3 regions of the Clostridium fungisolvens genome follow, and region 2 is predicted to be linked to each of the others. Evidence: predicted binding sites of a transcription regulator. Region 2 holds the regulator's gene; each other region holds the start of a gene.
What was found. The regulator HrcA, encoded in region 2, represses chaperone genes, less so after heat shock. The targets are predictions, from matches to a motif close to TGTTAGCACTCNNNNNNNNNGAGTGCTAACA.
Positions count from the first base shown of each region.

Region 1 (3,293 bases), 620 kb from region 2:
ATTGCAGGAGTCTTCTCTGGAATGTCAGCTACAGCTGATTCAGTTGTTAAGAATGTTGATGCAACTGATGCAGCATTTTGAAGAGCTGATCTTGTAACCTTAGTTGGATCAACAATTCCTGCTTTTATCATGTTCTTGTAGTCCCCAAGTAATGCATCGTAACCTACTCCAACTTCACTATGCTTAACTTTTTCTATTATAACAGAAGCTTCAACTCCAGCATTAGTAGCTATTTGTCTCATTGGTTCCTCTAAAGCTCTAACTATTATATCTATACCAACTTGAGTATCAGCAACTTCTGATGTTAACTCAGCTACTTGTTTTATAACATTTACGTAAGCTGTTCCACCACCAGGTACTATACCTTCTTCTACAGCTGCTTTTGTAGCTGCTAAAGCGTCTTCAAGTCTTAATTTCTTTTCTTTTAATTCTGTTTCAGTAGCTGCTCCAACTTTTATAACAGCAACTCCTCCAGCAAGCTTAGCTAATCTTTCTTGAAGTTTTTCTCTATCAAACTCAGAAGTAGTTTCTTCTAATTGAGTTCTTAGTTGTGCCACTCTACTAGTGATTGCTTCTTTGTCTCCTCTACCACCTACGATAGTAGTGTTTTCCTTAGTTACCTTTATAACTTCAGCTTGACCTAACATATCAAGAGTAGCTTCCTTAAGATCTCTTCCAAGCTCTTCAGATATAACTATACCACCAGTAAGTATTGCTATGTCTTCAAGCATTTCTTTTCTTCTATCACCAAAACCTGGCGCCTTAACAGCAACACAGTTAAATGTTCCTCTTACCTTATTTACTATAAGAGTAGCCATTGCTTCTGTTTCTATATCTTCAGCAATTATAAGAAGCTTCTTTCCTGTTTGAACTATTTGCTCAAGTACTGGAAGAATTTCTTGAATATTGCTTATCTTCTTATCAGTTATAAGTATTAAAGCATTGTCTAAAACAGCTTCCATCTTTTCTGTATCTGTAACCATGTAATGTGATACATATCCTCTGTCAAATTGCATACCTTCAACAACATCAAGTTCTGTACCCATTGATCTTGATTCTTCAACAGTTATAACGCCTTCGTTGCCTACTCTTTCCATAGCATCAGCTATAAGCTTACCTATTTCTTCATCACCTGCTGATATAGCAGCAACTCTAGCTATGTCTTCTTTACCTTCAACTGGTTTTGATATCTTCTTGATTTCATCTACAGCTGTTTCAACTGCAGTTCTTATACCAGTTCTAAGAAGTATAGGATTAGCACCAGCAGTTACATTCTTCAAACCTTCTCTAATTATTGCTTGAGCAAGTAATGTAGCAGTTGTTGTACCATCTCCAGCAACATCATTTGTCTTTGTTGCAACTTCTTTTACTAATTGAGCACCCATGTTTTCAAATGGATCTTCTAATTCTATTTCTCTTGCAATTGATACACCGTCATTTGTTATAAGTGGTGCACCAAACTTCTTGTCTAAAACAACATTTCTTCCCTTAGGTCCTAAAGTTACTTTTACAGTATCAGCAAGCTTATCTACACCAGCTTGCATAGCTCTTCTTGCTTCTTCACCAAACTTTATTTGCTTAGCCATCAAATTCTACCTCCTGTCTATTATTCTACTATTGCTAGTATATCTTCTTGTTTTAGTATGGTGTATTCTTCACCATCAATTTTAACTTCTGTACCAGCATATTTTGAGAATAATACTTTATCCCCAACTTTAACTTCTAATTGAATTCTAGTTCCATCAACAATTGCTCCAGGTCCAACAGCTACAACTTCAGCTTCTTGTGGTTTTTCCTTTGCTGCTCCTGTTAAAACTATACCGCTTTTTGTTTTTTCTTCTGCTTCTAATCTTTTGATAACAACTCTGTCACCAAGTGGTTTAATTCTCATTTTCTAAACCCTCCTTATGATTTTTAGAGTATATAAATTTAATATTTAACTTATTTGTTAGCACTCGTTAATATTGAGTGCTAATACAATTATTATAATAGACAATACTATTTAATAATTCAACAACTAATTGATATTTTTATCCATTTTCTCGGACTAAATTGTTTAATTTTATGAAATTATCTCTCTTTTTCTAATTTTTTCTTTTATTTTCTCAATGATTATAGCCTTTATGAAAATTAACTGATATATTTAGTAATTTTTTTAAATATATCAGTTAATTTTCATATAAAAACATAAATAATTCATAAATTTATTATATTATTTTTTATAAAGCTATTTATTTTTTATAAAAAATGATAATAATTAAATATGAAACTTTATATTCTATGCTATACGAAAGGACGTTATGATGATTTCTAAAAATTATAGTTATTTAACTAAGATTTCAAATTTTATTCTCTCTCTTATTTTAACCGTTGCTTCAATTGGATTGTGGTCAATAGCAACCTTAAACTTTACACCACTATACAAGATGAGCATAAAAACTTTTGACATTACAAGTGCTACCTCCCTTTCAGAAGGACAACTTATGACAAACTACAAAGTACTTATTAAATATCTTCAATCACCTTTTATACATAAATTAAAATTCCCAGATTTTATAATGAGTGCTGGCGGAGAAACACATTTCGTAGATGTGAAAAATATATTTATATATCTTCATATCATAACTTGGTCTACTGCCATAATCTTTGTATTATTGTTGATATTTAAGAAAAAATATCTTACAAAGGAAATATTTAATATATTCAACCATACTTTTTATATTCTATCTGTTTTTTCAATATCTATACTTATTTTAGTATTAAATAATTTTGATAAAACCTTTGAAAATTTCCACAAGCTATTTTTCAGCAATGATTTATGGTTATTTGACCCAAATACTGATCCAGTTATAAATGCCTTGCCGGAAAACTTTTTTATGATCTGTGGAATAACAATCATAGCTCTAACTCTTATCCAAGTGATAATATTTAAGATTATTTATCATAGACATAAGAAGCTATTAAGGACTTCAAAGACTACCATTTTTCACTAATAATTTCTATGCAGTAAAAAAGAGCTAATAATTAGCTCTTTTTTATTTACAAATTTTCACCTATCATTTCTGATTCATTTATTTTAATTTGATTACTCTCACCTACATTAGCAGCTATTCCAAGCATAGCCCAAAATACAGGTGCAACACTTACTACACTTATATTAAAGAATGCTTGTACTAAATATCCTACTATAGACATAAGTAGTCCTAAATACAATAATTGATAATTATTTGTACTTTCTCTAAACTTCTTTGTAAGTCTTAAGATTACCAAAGTAATTAAGGAAAGATAAATTA
Region 1 covers NZ_BLZR01000001.1:4,105,656-4,108,948, forward strand. Annotated here, with positions in the region: gene groL (chaperonin GroEL) at 1-1,586, opposite strand, end outside; gene groES (co-chaperone GroES) at 1,607-1,891, opposite strand; gene bsdtw1_RS23660 (hypothetical protein) at 2,324-2,449, opposite strand; gene bsdtw1_RS18180 (TIGR01906 family membrane protein) at 2,394-2,993, shown strand; gene bsdtw1_RS18185 (O-antigen ligase family protein) at 3,040-3,293, opposite strand, start outside.
Region 1: a site for HrcA is predicted at 1,947-1,977, ahead of groES (co-chaperone GroES). Genes of this name have one in related genera too.

Region 2 (3,293 bases):
TATCTTAGCTTTTTCAGCTGCTTCTTTAAGTCTTTGTAAAGCCATCTTATCATTTCTTAAATCAATTCCATGTTGTGATTTAAAATCAGCTGCTATATAATCTATAATCTTTTGGTCAAAGTCATCTCCACCAAGGTGAGTATCTCCATTTGTTGCCTTAACTTCAAATACTCCATCTCCAAGTTCAAGTATTGATACGTCGAAAGTACCACCACCTAAGTCATAAACGAATATTTTATGGCTATGATCTGTCTTATCAAGACCATAAGCTAATGATGCTGCAGTTGGTTCGTTTATTATTCTTAAAACTTCAAGACCAGCTATCTTACCTGCATCTTTAGTCGCTTGTCTTTGTGAGTCATTGAAATATGCTGGAACTGTTATAACTGCTTGAGTTACAGTTTCTCCTAAGTAAGCTTCTGCATCAGCCTTTATCTTTTGAAGAACCATAGCTGATATTTCTTGTGGAGTATAGTCCTTACCATCAATAGTAGTCTTATGGTTAGTTCCCATATGTCTCTTTATTGATATTATTGTTTTATCTGGATTTGTAATCGCTTGTCTTTTAGCTACTTGACCAACTAATCTTTCTCCATTAGCTTGGAAAGATACTACTGAAGGAGTTGTTCTTGCACCTTCTGAGTTTGCTATAACTACAGGTTCTCCTCCTTCCATAACAGCTACACAAGAATTAGTTGTTCCTAAATCAATACCTATAACCTTTGACATTTGCTATTTCCTCCTCATTAATCACGAATTTAATTAATTTATTCAAATAAAAGTATGTTTACTAGTTTGCTACTTTAACCATAGTGAACCTAAGAACTTTGCTACCTTTTTTATAGCCTTTTTGAAAGACCTCTGCTATGGTGTTGGCACCTAAATTTTCATCTTCTATATGCATTACTGCTTGATGTAAATTCGGGTCAAATTCACCGTTAGCTTCTATTTCCTCTACTCCTAATTTTTCAAAGGCATTTTTGAACTGTCTTACAGTCATGTCTACTCCTTTTTTAAGGTCATCAACACTTCCATCAACAGTTACAGCTCTTTCAAGATTGTCTAACACTGGGAACATTTCTTTAAGTACGTCCTCACAAGCATCAGTATAAATACCTTCTTTTTCTTTAGAAGTTCTCTTTCTAAAGTTGTCATACTCTGCATTTAATCTTAAAAGTCTTTCTTTTAATGCATCTAATTCATTATTTAATTTCGAGTTTTCATTCTTAAGTTTAATTATTTCATCTTTAAAAGATGTAACATTATCATTACCACTTTCAAATTCAATATCTTCTAAAATTTCACCTTCTAGAACTTCTTCTAGAGTATCTTTTTCTTCTAAATTTTCATTTTCCACTTCTGCAGTATTTACATCATCTTTTTCATTGATATTTTCGTTATTCACTTCTTTCATATCTTGTTACTACACCTCATCTCTTTTTTATGAAATAGGGCTTTCTTAATATATAAAACCCCTTGCTATTCTTTACTTTATACTATAAAAATATAATTATTTATATTTATTTCAAGCGTTGATTCTTAAGCGACTCATTAAGTTCCTTCATAACTTCTGCCATGATGGATAACACTTTAGGATAGTTGATTCTTGTTGGTCCAATTAAAGCAATGGTCCCAGTATTTTTACCACCTAAGGTGTATACAGCAGAAATTACACTGCAATCTTTTGCCTCAGGAAGATAATTTTCATCACCTATTCTTATAGAAATATTATCATCACTTACTATCAATTTAGAAACATTGTCCTTATCATAAAGAAGAGATAATATCTCCTTAGCTTTTTCTATATCATTGTACTCAGGGTAGTTAAATATGTTAGTTGTACCTTCCATAAACACTTCACTTTCTGATGTATTTAAAGTTTCATACAATGCTGGTATCAATGCATTAAATATTTCATCAAAACCTAACAAATCTTTCTTCAACTTGTTTATAGTAACCAAATTTATTTGTTCTATCGTTAGATCTTTAAGTCTTATATTCAATATATCGTTTATCTTTGATAATGTTTCTAATGTTGGTATGTTAGTTACCTTAATAAGACTGTTTTTTATCGCTCCACTATCAGTAACAATAACACAAAGAAGGTTAAATTGATCTACAATCATAAGTTGTATAGACTTTATAACACTTTTCTTAACAGAAGGTGCATTTACTACGCAAGTAAGTTTTGTTAATTGTGACAAAAGAGTACTTGCCTGCTTTATCATTCTATCTACTTCAAAAAGAGCAGAATCAATAAGATATTTTTTAATTAGAAGTTCCTCTTCCAAACTAACACCTTGAAATTCCATTAGTTTATCTACATATAATCTGTATCCTTTGCTTGATGGAACTCTGCCAGCAGATGCATGAGGTTGCTCAAGATATCCTAATTCTTCTAAGTCAGACATTTCATTTCTGATTGTAGCTGAACTTATTCCTAAATCATATTTTTTAGCGATAGTTCTTGATCCTACTGGCTCTCCAGTCATTATATAGTCATTTATTATTGCCTGAAGAATTTTAATTTTTCTTTCATCTATCACTAATATCACCTCTTTTGTTAGCACTCACTTAACTTGAGTGCTAATGACTACGATTTAAATATATTATTTATATAATTTTTTGTCAATTTGATTTAAGTTAATAAATCTATAGATTAAATTAATTTAGGCTATTATTTATAAACTTTCTCTTACATTCTCACAATTCCTCTCGATTGCTTCTAAATTCTTATTTTATTCAAGTCCATGATATTTTTTACATAATCTCTTCTTACTTTCTAGTTTACATTTTTTATATGCTGACGACCGTATTGCTTAAATATAAAAGTTTATCTAGTCTTAACTAACTTAGTTTCCCCAGCTTCTCTCCACAAAATTCAAAAGAATGTATGAATTTATATAGCATATGAATTCATACATTCTTTTATATTTTTCCACCTAAGTTAACATAAAATCACTCATAACATAGTTTGATAGTTCTATTCCTTTTTCACTTAAAAAAATCATACCATTTTTTCTTATTAAAAGACCTTCTTTTACATGTTTATCTATGACAGCTTTAAAAATATCATCTATGGAAACTTTAAATTTTTTCTTAAACTTATCCTCTGATATTCCTTCTAATTTCCTTAGCCCCATAAACATAAATTCTTCCATATTATCTTCTGATGAATTTTTTATTATTTCTTCATATTCTTCTAAATTCTTTTCAATTGCTTCCATATATTTGTTCATATTTGATAAATTTTTATATCTTGTTCCATCAATATATGAAGATGCCCCTGTACC
Region 2 covers NZ_BLZR01000001.1:3,484,927-3,488,219, forward strand. Annotated here, with positions in the region: gene dnaK (molecular chaperone DnaK) at 1-729, opposite strand, end outside; gene grpE (nucleotide exchange factor GrpE) at 791-1,414, opposite strand; gene hrcA (heat-inducible transcriptional repressor HrcA) at 1,521-2,546, opposite strand; gene hemW (radical SAM family heme chaperone HemW) at 2,943-3,293, opposite strand, start outside.

Region 3 (3,293 bases), 2.0 Mb from region 2:
TTTTTTCTAGGCAGTTTTAGCATATCAAAGGTTTTAACTGCGACTAAAAGTGCAAGGGTAGAGTCAAGCCCACCAGAAATTCCTATAACGACTTTATTTAGGGTAGTATGTTCTAATCTCTTAGCTAAAGCTGATGCTTGAATGTTAAATATCTCTTTGCATCTATCTTTTCTTTGTACTTCAGAGGAAGGAACAAAAGGATGCTTATCAATAAATCTATTGAAATCAGTAACATCGATATTGTCAAAAGCAAACTCAATATTTCTAAATTCAAAGGTATTAAGTCTTGCAGTATCTCTGAAGCTTACATTTTTCAATCTTTCCGAATTTAATTTATATAAGTCTATTATTGACGAAATAACTTCATTATCTCTTTGAAAACGCTCATTTTCATTTAGTTTAGAGCCGTTTTCTGCAATTAGCATATGACCACTAAAGAGTAAATCGGTGGTTGATTCATGTACACCAGCAGAACTATATATATAGGAACTCATGCATCTAGCACTTTGGTCAGAAACTAGAGATTTTCTATAATCGCTTTTAGATACAAGTTCATTTGAGGCTGAAAGATTGCCTATTATATTAGCACCTGCTATGGATAAATAAGAACTTGGTGGAACCACAGTCCACAAATCCTCGCATACTTCGAATCCAAAGCGTGCATCTTCGTAACTAAAAATAAGATCTGTTCCAAAGGGAACAGCTTTTTGAAAAGGTAGATCAATGTTCTTGTCTTTAAGTCCAATTCCCTCTGTAAACCATCTTTTTTCATAAAACTCCGTATAGTTAGGGATATAACTTTTTGGTACTATACCAAGAACTTTGCCTTCAAATATAATAAAAGCACAGTTGTAGAGACAATTATTATATATAAGTGGATTGCCTATAGCTATGAGCATATCTTTTCCCATAGTATATTCGCATATAGCTTCTACACCATTGATAGATTCTTTTATTAATCTAGACTGTGAAAATAAATCGCCACATGTATAGGCTGTAACAGCAAGTTCAGGGAAAACTAAAGCTTTAACTTCTTGTTTTAAGCCTTCATCTATGCATTTTTTTATATTTTCAACATTATATTTTATATCTGCTACTTTTATTTTAGGGCAGGCAGCCCCTACTTTTATAAATTCCATATAATCAACTCCATCCTATTAAACAATCTGAAAGGTTACATAAAGATGAAATGGCTTCAATATGAAAACATAAGTTTAAATATGAAGTAATTCATCCATATTAATGTTAATTGTAAATACAAATAAAATCAATATTTACGAAAATAAATTACAATATTAAACGGCATGTTTCATTTATGAATGGATATTTTTAAACTGAAATATATTGACATAAAATTTAAAAAGTGATATATAAAAAATAGGGGTTAGCACTCACTAAGTATGAGTGCTAACAGTGTACTTCTTGTTGGCTTAGTATAAACAAATAAGAAGATGTTTATTAGGTATATTGCTTTTTAGGAATTAAGAGATAAAGTAAATAAGTTTTTAGATGGCAGTTACCTTGTACATGAAATAAAGCTAGGCTCACACATATATATGCCTGGTTTCAATTGCGAAAGGAGAGGTTTTATAATGGAAACAAAACAATTTAAAGCAGAATCCAAGAGACTTTTGGATCTTATGATTAACTCAATCTATACTCACAGAGAGATATTTTTAAGAGAGCTTATATCAAATGCTAGTGATGCTATTGATAAGATTTACTACAAAGCACTAACAGACGAATCTATATCTTTTGAAAAAGATGACTACTTTATTAAGGTTAGCGTTGATAAAGAGAGCAGAACTGTAAAGATATCTGATACAGGTATAGGAATGACTAAAGAAGACCTTGATGATAATCTAGGGGTTATTGCAAAAAGTGGTTCATTGAAGTTTAAAAAAGAAAATGAAATAAAAGATGGATATGATATAATAGGACAATTTGGTGTTGGATTTTATTCTGCATTTTTAGTAGCTGATACTGTTACCGTTATTAGTAAAGCTTTTGGTAGTACAGAAGCATATAAATGGGAATCCAAAGGAGTAGAAGGCTACACAATTGAACCTTGTGAAAAGGCTACTGTAGGAACAGATATAATCCTTAAGATAAAGGATAATACAGAAGATGAGAGCTTTGATGAATACTTAGAAGAATATAGACTAAAGTCCATAATCAAGAAGTACTCTGACTTTATTAGATATCCAATTAAGATGGATGTTACTGAAAGTAAGCTTAAAGAAGGCAGTGAAAGTGAGTACGAAAGCTATACTGAAGAAAAAACTATTAATAGTATGGTTCCAATTTGGAGAAAAAATAAATCAGAATTAAAAGAAGAAGATTATAACAATTTCTATTCAGAAAAGCATTTTGGTTTTGATAAGCCTTTAAAGCATGTTCATATAAGTGTTGATGGTGCTATTAGCTACAACGCAATATTATTTATACCAGAAAGAACACCATATGATTTCTATACTAAGGAATACGAAAAAGGTTTAGAATTATATTCAAGTGGTGTTATGATAATGGATAAGTGTGGAGATTTACTTCCAGACTATTTTGGTTTTGTAAAAGGAATAGTTGATTCAGAAGATTTGTCCTTAAATATATCAAGAGAAATATTGCAGCATGACAGACAACTTAAGCTTATTGCAAAGAACATAAAGAACAAGATAAAGAGCGAACTTGAAACTATGCTCAAGAATGATAGAGAGAAGTACGAAAAATTCTATGAAGCTTTTGGAAAACAATTGAAGTACGGTCTATATAGTGAATATGGCAGCAATAAAGATGTTCTTCAAGACTTAATAATGTTCTATTCTTCAAAGGAAAAGAAGATGGTTACACTTGCTGAGTATGTAGATAGAATGGCAGAAAGTCAAAAGTATATTTACTATGCTTCAGGGGAATCAAATGAGAGAATAGAAAAACTTCCTCAAACTGAGCTTTTACTTGACAAAGGATATGAAATACTATACTTTACTGATGAAGTAGATGAATTTGCTATAAAGATGTTGATGTCTTATAAAGAAAAAGAATTCAGATCAGTATCAAGCAATGATCTTGGAATTGAAGATGATGACAACAAAGAAACTTCAAAGGAAGAAGAAAAAGAAAACAAGGATATCTTTGAAGGAATGAAGTCTATATTATCTGGAAAAGTTAAAGAAGTTAGAGCTTCAAAGAGATTAAAGAATCATCCAGTATGCCTTGCAAACGATGGTGAGCTTTCAATTGAAATGGAAAAAATACTTAATGCAATGCCAAACAATCAAGGAGTAAAGGCTGATAAG
Region 3 covers NZ_BLZR01000001.1:1,526,124-1,529,416, forward strand. Annotated here, with positions in the region: gene bsdtw1_RS06240 (NAD(+) synthase) at 1-1,139, opposite strand, end outside; gene htpG (molecular chaperone HtpG) at 1,593-3,293, shown strand, end outside.
Region 3: a site for HrcA is predicted at 1,383-1,413, ahead of htpG (molecular chaperone HtpG). Genes of this name have one in related genera too.